One region of the Micromonospora hortensis genome, then DNA from elsewhere that is predicted to be linked to it. Evidence: riboswitches for the same ligand, from Rfam matches in the RefSeq annotation. Region 1 holds a riboswitch; each other region holds the start of a gene.

Region 1 (3,270 bases):
CGTTCGGTGCGCCCTCAACCTGCTCGCGGTGCGCCCAGTCGGAGCTGCCAGCGCGTGCCCTGACTGGTGAGCCGGACGACGGCCAGGGGCTCCACGTCCACCTGCCGGTACGTCGCCACCGGAAGACCGAGGGCGTGCACCACAGCGACCCGGATCACCAGTGGGTGGGTGACCGCTATGACACGTCCGCCGGCTCGGTGCTGCTCGTCCAACCAGCTTCCGACCCGATCCCGCACGGCCGTGACGGACTCACCGCCGTGCGGCGCGGAGTCCGGAGCGGACAGCCAGTCGTGCAGCGCCTGTGGCTGCGATTCAGCGATCTCCTCAAGCGTCCGTCCGGACCAGGTCCCGTAGTCACAGTCGGCCAACGCCGTCTCGATCGTCGGCAGCAGGCCGAAGGCGTCGGCGGTCTGTCGGGCGGCCACCGCGGGACTGGACAGGCAGGTGGAGTTCACGCCGAGGAGCCCACGCCGGTCAGCGCCCGCACGAGCCTGGGCGAGGGCGGCGCGAAGGCCACCCTCGTCCAGGCCGTCGTCGACTCCGCCGAAGCGGGCGCGGCGCAGCGCGGCGGTGTGACCGTGGGCGACCAGCCGGAGGCTGGTTCCGGTCACGTGCTCGGCAGTGCGAGGCCGGCCCGGCGACGCCGCTCGTGGTGCATCAGGGCCGCGAACAGCAGGCCGATGCCGGTCCAGAGCACGACCTGGGTGCCGAGCGAGGCCAGTCGGAAACTCCACAGCAGCGTCGCCGGGAAGTCCGCCGGAACCTCCTGGAAGGACGGCATCACCACGTACGACACTGCCGTGACCAGGAGGAACCCGCCCACGGCCGCGGCCGCACGCAACCACGTCGGCGCCTGGGCGCCGACCGACCGGTAGCCCAGCGACCCGGCCCACACGGCCACCAGCCCGAGCACCACCATCAACAGATAGGTGACGGTCCGTTGGTTGATGGTGGCCGGGTCGCCGACCGCCGGTGGGTTCGCCGGGTACTTGAGGAACGGCACGATCACCGCGCCGAGCAGCGCCGCGCCGGCCAGCAGCAGACCCGACCGTCCGTCGTCGTCGCCGCGCCGCCGACGGGACAGCAGGACGTACGCCGTGGCCAGCAGGCCACCCATCGCGGCCCCGAACAGGCCGGTGGCCAGGAACAGCCCGCCGCGCTGACCCGTCCGGCCGACCAGGGCGTCTTCGTGATCGTGGGCACCAGCGGCGGGCTCGGCGTGCGCCGCCGCCTCCTCGATGGCGATGGCCGCCTCGACGTGCGGTTCGCCGGCGACGTACGCGAACGCACCGGCCAGCAGGCCGGCGATCAGGCCAGCCAGCAGCCCGCGGACGAGGACGGCGAGGAACGGGGGAGCGGCGGTGGTGTTCAGTGGCACGGGACGCCCAGCAGGTGCCGGCCGTCGTGCATCAACTCGTGCAGGTACATCCCGCTGCGCGACACCGCGCCCTGGTCGAAGGCGACGACATACGCCAGCAGGGTGAGTGCGGCAACGGTCGCCAGAGCTGTCCACAGCAGACGGGCACTGCCAGCGGGGTGCACCACCGGCTGGCTGGAAGCGGAGCTAGACATGAATACACGAACCTCCCCAGGGATGACGCGTCCCCATCGCAAGGCTGCGGACGACCGAGCGTCCTGGCTCGCGGCCCCCAGTTGTGGTTGGGGAACCGCTCACAGTGGCGCGACCGCGCCGGATTCACACCGGCTTCCCTCGCGTCGCCGCAGATAGTGGGTCGACGGTATCGGTGCCGCCTCAGGCGGTCAACCCGGGCCCCGCGCCCCGAACGCGTCCGGATACCGGCACGTCAACGAGGCGGACCAGCCGCAGGCGCCGGTGGATTCGTCAGACCAAAAGGCGACACTGCCGGAAGCTGGTCGTGACGCGCGTTCCGGGACTCAACAACAGTCTGTTACCGCTAACATGGTCAACCTGCCAGATCGACTCTGTGGCTCCGGGTTGACCCGGAGGGCTCGATCAGCGGCTGGGCGGGGTGTGGGGTGGACGAGAACGCGCCAGGGCGGGTCCGGTGACGACCGGTGACGTCGCGCGACGACCGGGCATCGTCGACGCGCATCATCACCTCTGGGTCCGGGCGCGGCACCCACAGCCCTGGATCGATCCGCACACCATGGCCGCGATCGACGGCGACTTCACGCCGCTCGAGCTCGCCCCGGCGACCCGGGCCGCAGGGGTCACCCAGACCGTTGTCGTTCAGTCCGTCGCCGTTCGGTCGGAGACGCCCGAGCTGCTCGGCATCGCGGCCGACGACCCGCTCATCGCCGGGGTCGTCGGCTGGGTCGACCTGAGCGCCGCCGATGTCGACCGCCGCCTTGCCCGACTCCGCAGGGCGCGCGGCGGCGAACGACTGGTCGGGATCCGGCACCTGGTCCAGTCCGAACCCGATCCGACCTATCTCGACCGTCCCGACGTGCGGCACGGCATTGCCGCGGTCGGCACCGCCGGCCTCGCCTTCGACCTCCTGGTGCGCCACAGTCAGCTGCCGGCGGCCGTCCGGCTCGTCCGCGACATGCCCCAGGTGCGGTTCGTCCTGGACCACCTCGGCAAGCCCCCGCTCGGGCGTGCCGATCTCGGTGACTGGCAGCGCGACCTGCGGGTGCTCGCGGCCGAGGCCAACACCACGGCGAAGCTCTCCGGCCTGGTGACCGAGGTGGACGGCGGGTCCTGGACGGCGTCCGACCTGCGGCCCGCGGTCGAGTACGCCCTCGACGTGTTCGGGCCGGATCGGCTGATGTTCGGCTCGGACTGGCCGGTGTGCCTGCTCGCCACCTCGTACACCCGCTGGGTCACCGTTCTGGGTGACCTGCTGGACCCGCTGTCCGACGACGAGCGGGCCGCGGTCTGGCGTCAGACCGCCGGCCGGGTCTACCGGCTGGCCCCGTCCTGAGACGGCAGCGCCCTTTTCGACCTGGGGACATAGCATGTTATCGATAACATGCTAGCGGCGGCAGTCGATGTCGATTTGGTCTGACGTATGGCTTCGATGGCGCAGGTAACGATGGCAAAACATGCTCGCAAGACCTTGGCAACATACGTGAATGCGTGGCAAGGTAACGCCTGATCGTGGGAAACATCCGACCTATCTCCGAGGGGTGTGCGGGCGCCTAGCCGCACCGCCGTCCGAGCGGGGTCGGTGCTCACAGGCGTTCGGCTCGTCGGCGGGTCCCCGTCGGACGCCGGCGCCACGCTTGGGGAGGTCAGGTCCGACGATGAGTAGCGCCGAGGCAACCGCCGGCACGCAGCGCGGCGAA
Region 2 (3,270 bases), on a different contig from region 1:
ATCCGCTCCCGCAGCTCGGCCGGGACCTGGTCGAACCAGCGCCGGTACGTCGACCCCGGTATCCGGGCCTCGGCGGCGGCCAACTGCTCCGGGGTGAGCCACTCCACGTCGTGACCACCGGCGGCGATCAGCGCGTGGATCAGCGCGTCACCGTCGTCGGGCGGTGGCGCGTCACCCAGGTCGTAGCCGGCCTCGGCCAGCGCGGCGAACAGCCGGACCGCCGAGGCCGGCGTGTCCAATCCGACGGCATTGCCGACCCTGGAGTGCTTGGTGGGGTACGAGCTGAGCACCACGGCGACCCGCTTGTCGGCGTGCGGCACGTACCGCAGCCGGGCGTGGCGCACCGCGATCCCGGCGACCCGGGCGGCCCGCTCGGGGTCGGCGGCGTAGACCGAGAGCCCGTCGGCGTCGATCTGCTTGAACGAGAACGGCACTGTGACGATCCGGCCGTCGAACTCGGGGATGGCCACCTGCATGGCGGCGTCCAGTGGGGACAGGCCGGCGTCGCTGTCGGCCCACTGCGCGCGGGTGCTGGTGAGGCAGAGCGCCTGGATGACCGGCACGTCCAGGGCGGCCAGGGCGCCGACGTCCCAGGCGTCCTCGTCGCCGCCACCGGAGGCGTCGGCGGCGACCGCACCTCCGGCCGCGAGCACAGTGACCAGCAGCGCGTCACAGCGGGCGAAGAGCCCGAGTGGGCCGGCGCCCGCGGTCAGCCCGCGCAGCGAGCCGCAGAAGATCGGCAGCGGGTTACCGCCGGCTTTGTGGACCGCGTCCGCGAGCACGTCGACGAAGTCGGTGTTGCCGGCGAGGGCGTGTGCCCGGTAGAAGACGATTCCCACTGTGGGCCGGCCCGGGTCGGCGGGGTGTTCGCCGTGCACGCCGTACGCCGGGGTGGGCGCGGGTGCGGCGAATCCCTCGCCGGTGAGCAGCACCGTGTCGGAGAGGAACCGGGCCAACTGCCCGAGGTTGTCCGGACCGCCCTCCACCAGGTACGCCAGCGACTGGGTGACGACCCCGGACGGCACCGTGGAGATGGCCATCAGCTCGGCGTCGGGCAGCGCCTCGCCGCCGAGCACCACCGTCGGCACGCCGGTGGCGAGCACCGCGGCGAGGCCGTCCGCCCACGCCTGTCGACCGCCGAGCAGGCGTACGACGACGAGGGCGACCCCGTCGAGCAGGGCGGGCACCTCCTCGGCGGCGACTCGGGCGGGGTTGGCCAACCGGTAGTCGGCGCCGCTGGCGCGGGCGGCCAGCAGGTCGGTGTCGGCGGTGGACAGCAGCAGGATGCGCACGGCAGGCTCCGGAAAGTGACGCCCTGGACCCTCACGGGGTGACCGGGGCGATGCGAGTGGGTACGGCGTCAGCCGGTACGACGGCCCGCGCGAACGGCGCCCCGACGCATGCGTCGGGGCCGGTCAGCGCCGGGCGATCAGCTCAGCGGTGCCGGTGGCCGGTGTCCTTGGAACGCACTGCCTGGAGCGCGATACGACGATAGTCGTCGATGAATGAGACGCCGTGCGTCATCGGGTCCTCCTCGGGTGTCCACGCCCTGGGGTACGTCCCGACGGCCGAAGTATCCTGGCTTCCGGATCGACGCTCTCCCCCGGCCTTCCAACCGCAGACACACGGCCGTGACTCACGAGGGGGGATCGCTCCCCGGTGACAGTGGCGGGACCGCGTCGGATTCGCACCGACTTCCTTCACTGCCGTCAGGCCGCGAATGCTGCCACACCGCCGCGCCGCCGGTCAACGCCGGTCCGACCCCGCCGGGCGGACGGGACTCATCGAGCTTCAACGATTGGTACGAGCGCGAGTCCGCGCGACGGAATGCCTCAGATCAATGCGCGACGCCCTTTGCTCTGCTTACCTATGTGCACCAGACACGGAGCGTCACCGGCGCCTATAGGTAAGCAGAGCAAAGGTGGCCGGACGAGTCCTGACCTGCGCCGATCCTCCGGCAGGGCGGTGCCGGCCGACACCCTCACCTAGGATCGGCGAACGCCACACCAGTGTCCGCGATCAATCTCGGAGGTCGATCATCGTGGTCGCCCCGCAGTTCCACCGCCTGTCGGGCCGTGTTTGGCGGTATCCGGGCGATCCCGACCCGGAGGCGGTCCAGGCCGGTGTCGCCGTCGTCGCCGACGAACGCGGCAGTGTGATGATCGACGCCGGGCAGAGCCCCGCGCACGCCCGCGAGATCCAGGCCGCGCTGGCCGCCGCCGGGCTTCCGGAGCCGCGCTGGCTGGTCTACACCCACCATCACTGGGACCACGTGTGGGGTGCCTGCGCCTGGCCCGGCGTGGAGATCGTCGGGCACGAGACGGCCGTGTCGCTGCTGCGCGCCGAGGCCGCCCGGCCGTGGAGCCACCCCTACCTGCAGGAGCAGATACGCGCCGATGCCCGCCTCCGCCCGAGCTTCTCAGCCCGCGCACGCGCGATGGCGTCCTGGGAAGACTTCGCCATCCTGCCGCCGACCCGCACCTTCGTCGACGTGGACGAGCTGCCGGTCGGGGTCGAGCTACGCCACGTCGGCGGCGGGCACGCGCCGGATTCGACAGTGGTGCTGGTGCCCGACTCGGGGGTGATGCTGCTGGGCGACTGCTTCTACCCGCCGCCGGCCCATGTGCGCCGGCCGGAGGACGGCCTCGACCTCGACCTGGTCCGGCGACTGCTCGACGACGACTACCACTGGTACGTCTCCAGCCACGCCGAGCCGATGACGCTCGAGCAGGCCCGCTCGGCCGTCGAGGGCGCCTGATCCAGACGGCAGACGCTCTCCGGCACCGGGTGCGGGCACCTGACGCCGTGACCCTTCAGAACGATGAGGCCCCGGCTACCAGCGTCCGTGCCGCATCCGTCCACCAGTAGAGGACCTCCCGGCCTGACCGGCGCTTCTGGAGCAAACCGGCATCCGTCAGCACGCGCAGGTGACCACCGACGGTACCGAGCGGCAGCCCGGTCGCGGCGACCACGGCCGTGGTGCTGACCGGCTCAGCCGCCTGCACCAGAATCGTGCTCCGCGCGTTCCCGAGCAGGCGGCGCAGTGGATCCGGGGTGGTGAGAGCCGCCTCGGCGAAGATTCCCGTCACCGGATAGACGATCCCGAAGCGGTCGGGCAACCTCCAGGAGATCCAGCCTCCCCGGCAGTGGGCCGCGAAGAACGTCAGCGTCCCGCCGCGCACGTCGGACGGTGGGTAGGGCCGTTCCTCGACCTGCAGCCGGCCGTTGCCCAGCCAGCGCGTGCCGGGCCGCATGTCGTTGAGGACCCCG
Region 3 (3,270 bases), on a different contig from region 1:
GGGTGTTGGTGCCCGTCGGTCGCGGAGCCCACCTGTCCCGAGGCGGGCGATCCGCCGGCTGACGGTCGTGCGTTGCTGGTCGCCGGACTCTCGTCGGCGGTGCCGATACGGGCCAACCCGAACCCGGCCAACAGGGCCGCCACCAGGCCACCGACGAACAGCGCCAGGTGGGTGTTGCTCAACCGGGACCCAGGCGTCGCGGCGGCGAGGTCCGTGTCGGGCCGTGGTCCGGTGTCGACCGTCAGCTCGTCGTCCGTGCTGGCGAGGGCCGTGGTCACCTGATCGGTAGGCGTCGGATCGACCGCAACGCCCGTGCGGGCCGTGACGACCGTGGTGCCCTTGCGCGCCGCCGGCACTGTGGCGGGCCGCCGTTTGTCGCTCGCGGTACGCGCGACGACGCCGGTCGCCGCACCGGCCTTGCCCCCGACGGTCTTGCCAGCGGCGGTCTTGCCGCCGACGGTCTTGCCCCCGGCGGTTTTGTCCCCGGCGGCCTTGCCGCCGACGGTATTGCCAGTGCCGGCCCTATTCGTGGTACGGGCGCCACCGCCGCGTCGACCGGAGGTCGCCGCCGAGGCACGGCCCCGGCCGGTGGGTGTGCCGGCGGATCGGCGACGCCAGACGACGAACCCGACCGCCGCCCCGACCGCCGCGACCGCCGCCGCCCAGCCGGCCCAGGCCGGTGCCCCGGGACCGCTCTCCTCGGTCGACCCGGTCGACGGGGCCGCCGCAGCCGGCGGGGTCGACGGATCGTCGGCGGTGGTCGGCACCGCCGAGGCCTGCCCGGACGAGTTGTGCTGCTCGGTGGCGGCCACCAGCGCCGGGTCCGGTTGGGTCGACGGCGGGCTCCACCCCTTCGGCGCTGCCGTCACCCGACCGTCGTAGCGGAAGGTCAGGGTGCCCCGCACGGTGTCGCCGTCCGAGGCGACCGACAGGTAGCTCACCGAGTACTGGCCCTTGGCGGGCAGGTGGGCGACGGACACCACCGCGGGGAACCCCGTCGTGTACTCCCGTGGCTCGAACTGACCGTTGACCAGGAAATACTCGCGTACCGGCTTGTCCAGTGGCTTCGGCTCCCCATACGACCAGCCGTTGTCGACACGGACGCCGCCCGGGGCGGTGATCGTGAAGAACGCGTTGGCGGCGGCCTTCTCGGTGAAGTACAGCCGCACCTCCGTCAACGGCTCGCGCACCGTGGCGCCGCTCGCCGGTGTGGACATGGCGAGGGTCCCGTGCGCGGCGGCGGGTTGGGCGGACGCGAGGAGGGCGACCGCCGAGGCGAGGAGGAACGCGAGGAGGCCCGAGACCACCCGCCCGCAAGTCTGGGGGAGACGACGCATCTGGATATCCTCACCCTCGCGAGACTTTTTTCAATAGCTGGCGATCTTCTTCCTCAGACGACAAAAGTTGACGATCAGGCCCTCCGTTGCCGCGGCGGGACGCCCCGGGTGGACACATTCCCTGGCCAGCTATGCTCGCCGACGGCGCTGGTTCGCCCCGTCGTGACCGGCTGGGCGTCGTAAGAGGGAACCCGGTGAAAATCCGGGGCTGCCCCGCAGCGGTGAGTGGGAACGACCGCCGTCATCAGCACTGGGCCAACGGCCTGGGAAGCGACGGCCAGTAGGGGACCGGCGCGACCGGTCAGGCCCGCGAGTCCGAAGACCTGCCGGCGCCGCGTACACAACCGTGTGCGCTGCCGTCGGCCTCGCGGGTGGGCTGAGCGGGTGACGGGCCGTGCGCGTGGTGCACGGCCAGGTCCTCGTCAGCGTGTGTCCGCGACCCGGCGGTGTGGTTTCCCGAGGGACGGACTGCCGCTGTGCATGACACCACCACCACCACCATCGCCGGCCGAGCGCCGTCGGCGTCGCACCTGACCCTTTCGCAGATCATGGACCAGCACCACACCAACCTGATGGGTACGGTGCACGGCGGCCGGATCCTCAACCTCATCGACTCCGTCGCCGGTGTGGTCGCCGCCCGGCACTCCGACGGACCGGCGGTGACCGCCGCCATCGACGAGACGGCGTTTCTCCGCGCGGTGCGGGTCGGCGACGTCGTGCACGTCGACGCCCGGATCACCTGGGCCGGCCGCAGCTCGATGGAGGTGGCCGTCAAGGTGACCGCCGACCGGTGGGACCGGGCGGTGCCGCCCACCGACGTGGCCACCGCCCACCTGGTCATGGTCGCCATCGACGACGACGGTCAGCCTCGGACGGTGCCGCCGCTGCTACCGGAGACCGACGGGGACCGGCGTCGGTACCGGGAGGCGGAGATCCGCCGGAAGCACCGACTGGCGCTGCGACGCGCGTTGCTCGACGGTGCCGAAGACGACTGACCCGCGCTCGGGCCCGCCCGTGGCGGCGCTGGCGCGGTCCGAGGAACCCGCCCCGCCACCTATCCGGTCGGATAGCGTCCACGTGAAGCCTCGATCACGGAGAGTGTGGATGGTTATGCGCGCTGCGGTGTTGCGGGAGTTCGACGTTCCGCTGACGGTCGAGGAGATCGATCAACCCACCCCCGAGCGCGGGCAGGTGCTGGTGCGGATCGTCGCCAGCGGGGTCAACCCGCTCGACACGAAGATCCAGGCTGGAAAGGCCGCGCACGCGCGTGTCGAGCTGCCCGCGGTGCTCGGCCTGGACCTCGCCGGTGTCGTCGCGGCGGTCGGCGCGGACGTGACCGGCTTCGCGCCGGGAGACGAGGTGTACGGGTTGTGCGGGGGCGTCGGCGGCCTTCAGGGCTCGCTGGCCGAGTACGCCGCCGTGGACGCCCGGCTGCTTGCCCACAAGCCGAGGAGCCTCTCGATGCGGGAGGCCGCCGTGCTGCCCCTGGCGGCGATCACCTCCTGGGAGGGGCTCGTCGACCGGGCTGGGGTCCACGCCGGCCAGAAGGTGCTGGTGCACGGCGGTGCCGGCGGGGTCGGATACGTGGGTGTGCAACTCGCCCAGGCGCGCGGCGCCGAGGCGTACGCCACGGGCGGGCCGGCGAGCATGCGGGTGATCGAGAGCCTGGGCGCGGTGCCGATCGACTACACGGCGAGCAAGGTCGAGGAGTACGTCGAGAGGTACACCGGCGGCGAGGGGTTCGACATCATCGTGGACAACGTCGGCGGCGCGACGCTCGACGCGTCGTTCGCGGCGGTACGCACCTATCACGGGCACGTCGTCAGCGCGCTGGGCTGGGGCTCACACTCGCTGGCTCCGCTGTCGTTCCGGGGCGCGACCTACTCCGGCGTGTTCACTCTCTTGCCGATGCTCACCGGCCGGGGCCGCGAAC

The links. Region 1 has a riboswitch for cobalamin ahead of NIE111_RS14840 (CbtB domain-containing protein). Riboswitches for the same ligand answer to the same signal wherever they lie in the genome.
Region 2: another riboswitch for cobalamin. It lies ahead of cobN (cobaltochelatase subunit CobN); the one in region 1 lies ahead of NIE111_RS14840 (CbtB domain-containing protein).
Region 3: another riboswitch for cobalamin. It lies ahead of NIE111_RS09305 (acyl-CoA thioesterase); the one in region 1 lies ahead of NIE111_RS14840 (CbtB domain-containing protein).

What each region holds. Positions count from the first base shown of each region.
Region 1 covers NZ_JAKKFE010000020.1:68,454-71,723, reverse strand. Annotated here, with positions in the region: gene NIE111_RS14850 (histidine phosphatase family protein) at 15-611, opposite strand; gene NIE111_RS14845 (CbtA family protein) at 608-1,378, opposite strand; gene NIE111_RS14840 (CbtB domain-containing protein) at 1,369-1,572, opposite strand; cobalamin riboswitch at 1,608-1,753, opposite strand; gene NIE111_RS14835 (amidohydrolase family protein) at 2,028-2,906, shown strand; gene NIE111_RS14830 (ABC transporter permease) at 3,229-3,270, shown strand, end outside.
Region 2 covers NZ_JAKKFE010000030.1:94,664-97,933, reverse strand. Annotated here, with positions in the region: gene cobN (cobaltochelatase subunit CobN) at 1-1,292, opposite strand, end outside; cobalamin riboswitch at 1,550-1,726, opposite strand; gene NIE111_RS21930 (MBL fold metallo-hydrolase) at 2,042-2,758, shown strand; gene NIE111_RS21925 (ArsR/SmtB family transcription factor) at 2,814-3,270, opposite strand, start outside.
Region 3 covers NZ_JAKKFE010000012.1:160,605-163,874, reverse strand. Annotated here, with positions in the region: gene NIE111_RS09310 (DUF8832 domain-containing protein) at 1-1,337, opposite strand, end outside; cobalamin riboswitch at 1,469-1,682, shown strand; gene NIE111_RS09305 (acyl-CoA thioesterase) at 1,886-2,332, shown strand; gene NIE111_RS09300 (zinc-dependent alcohol dehydrogenase family protein) at 2,442-3,270, shown strand, end outside.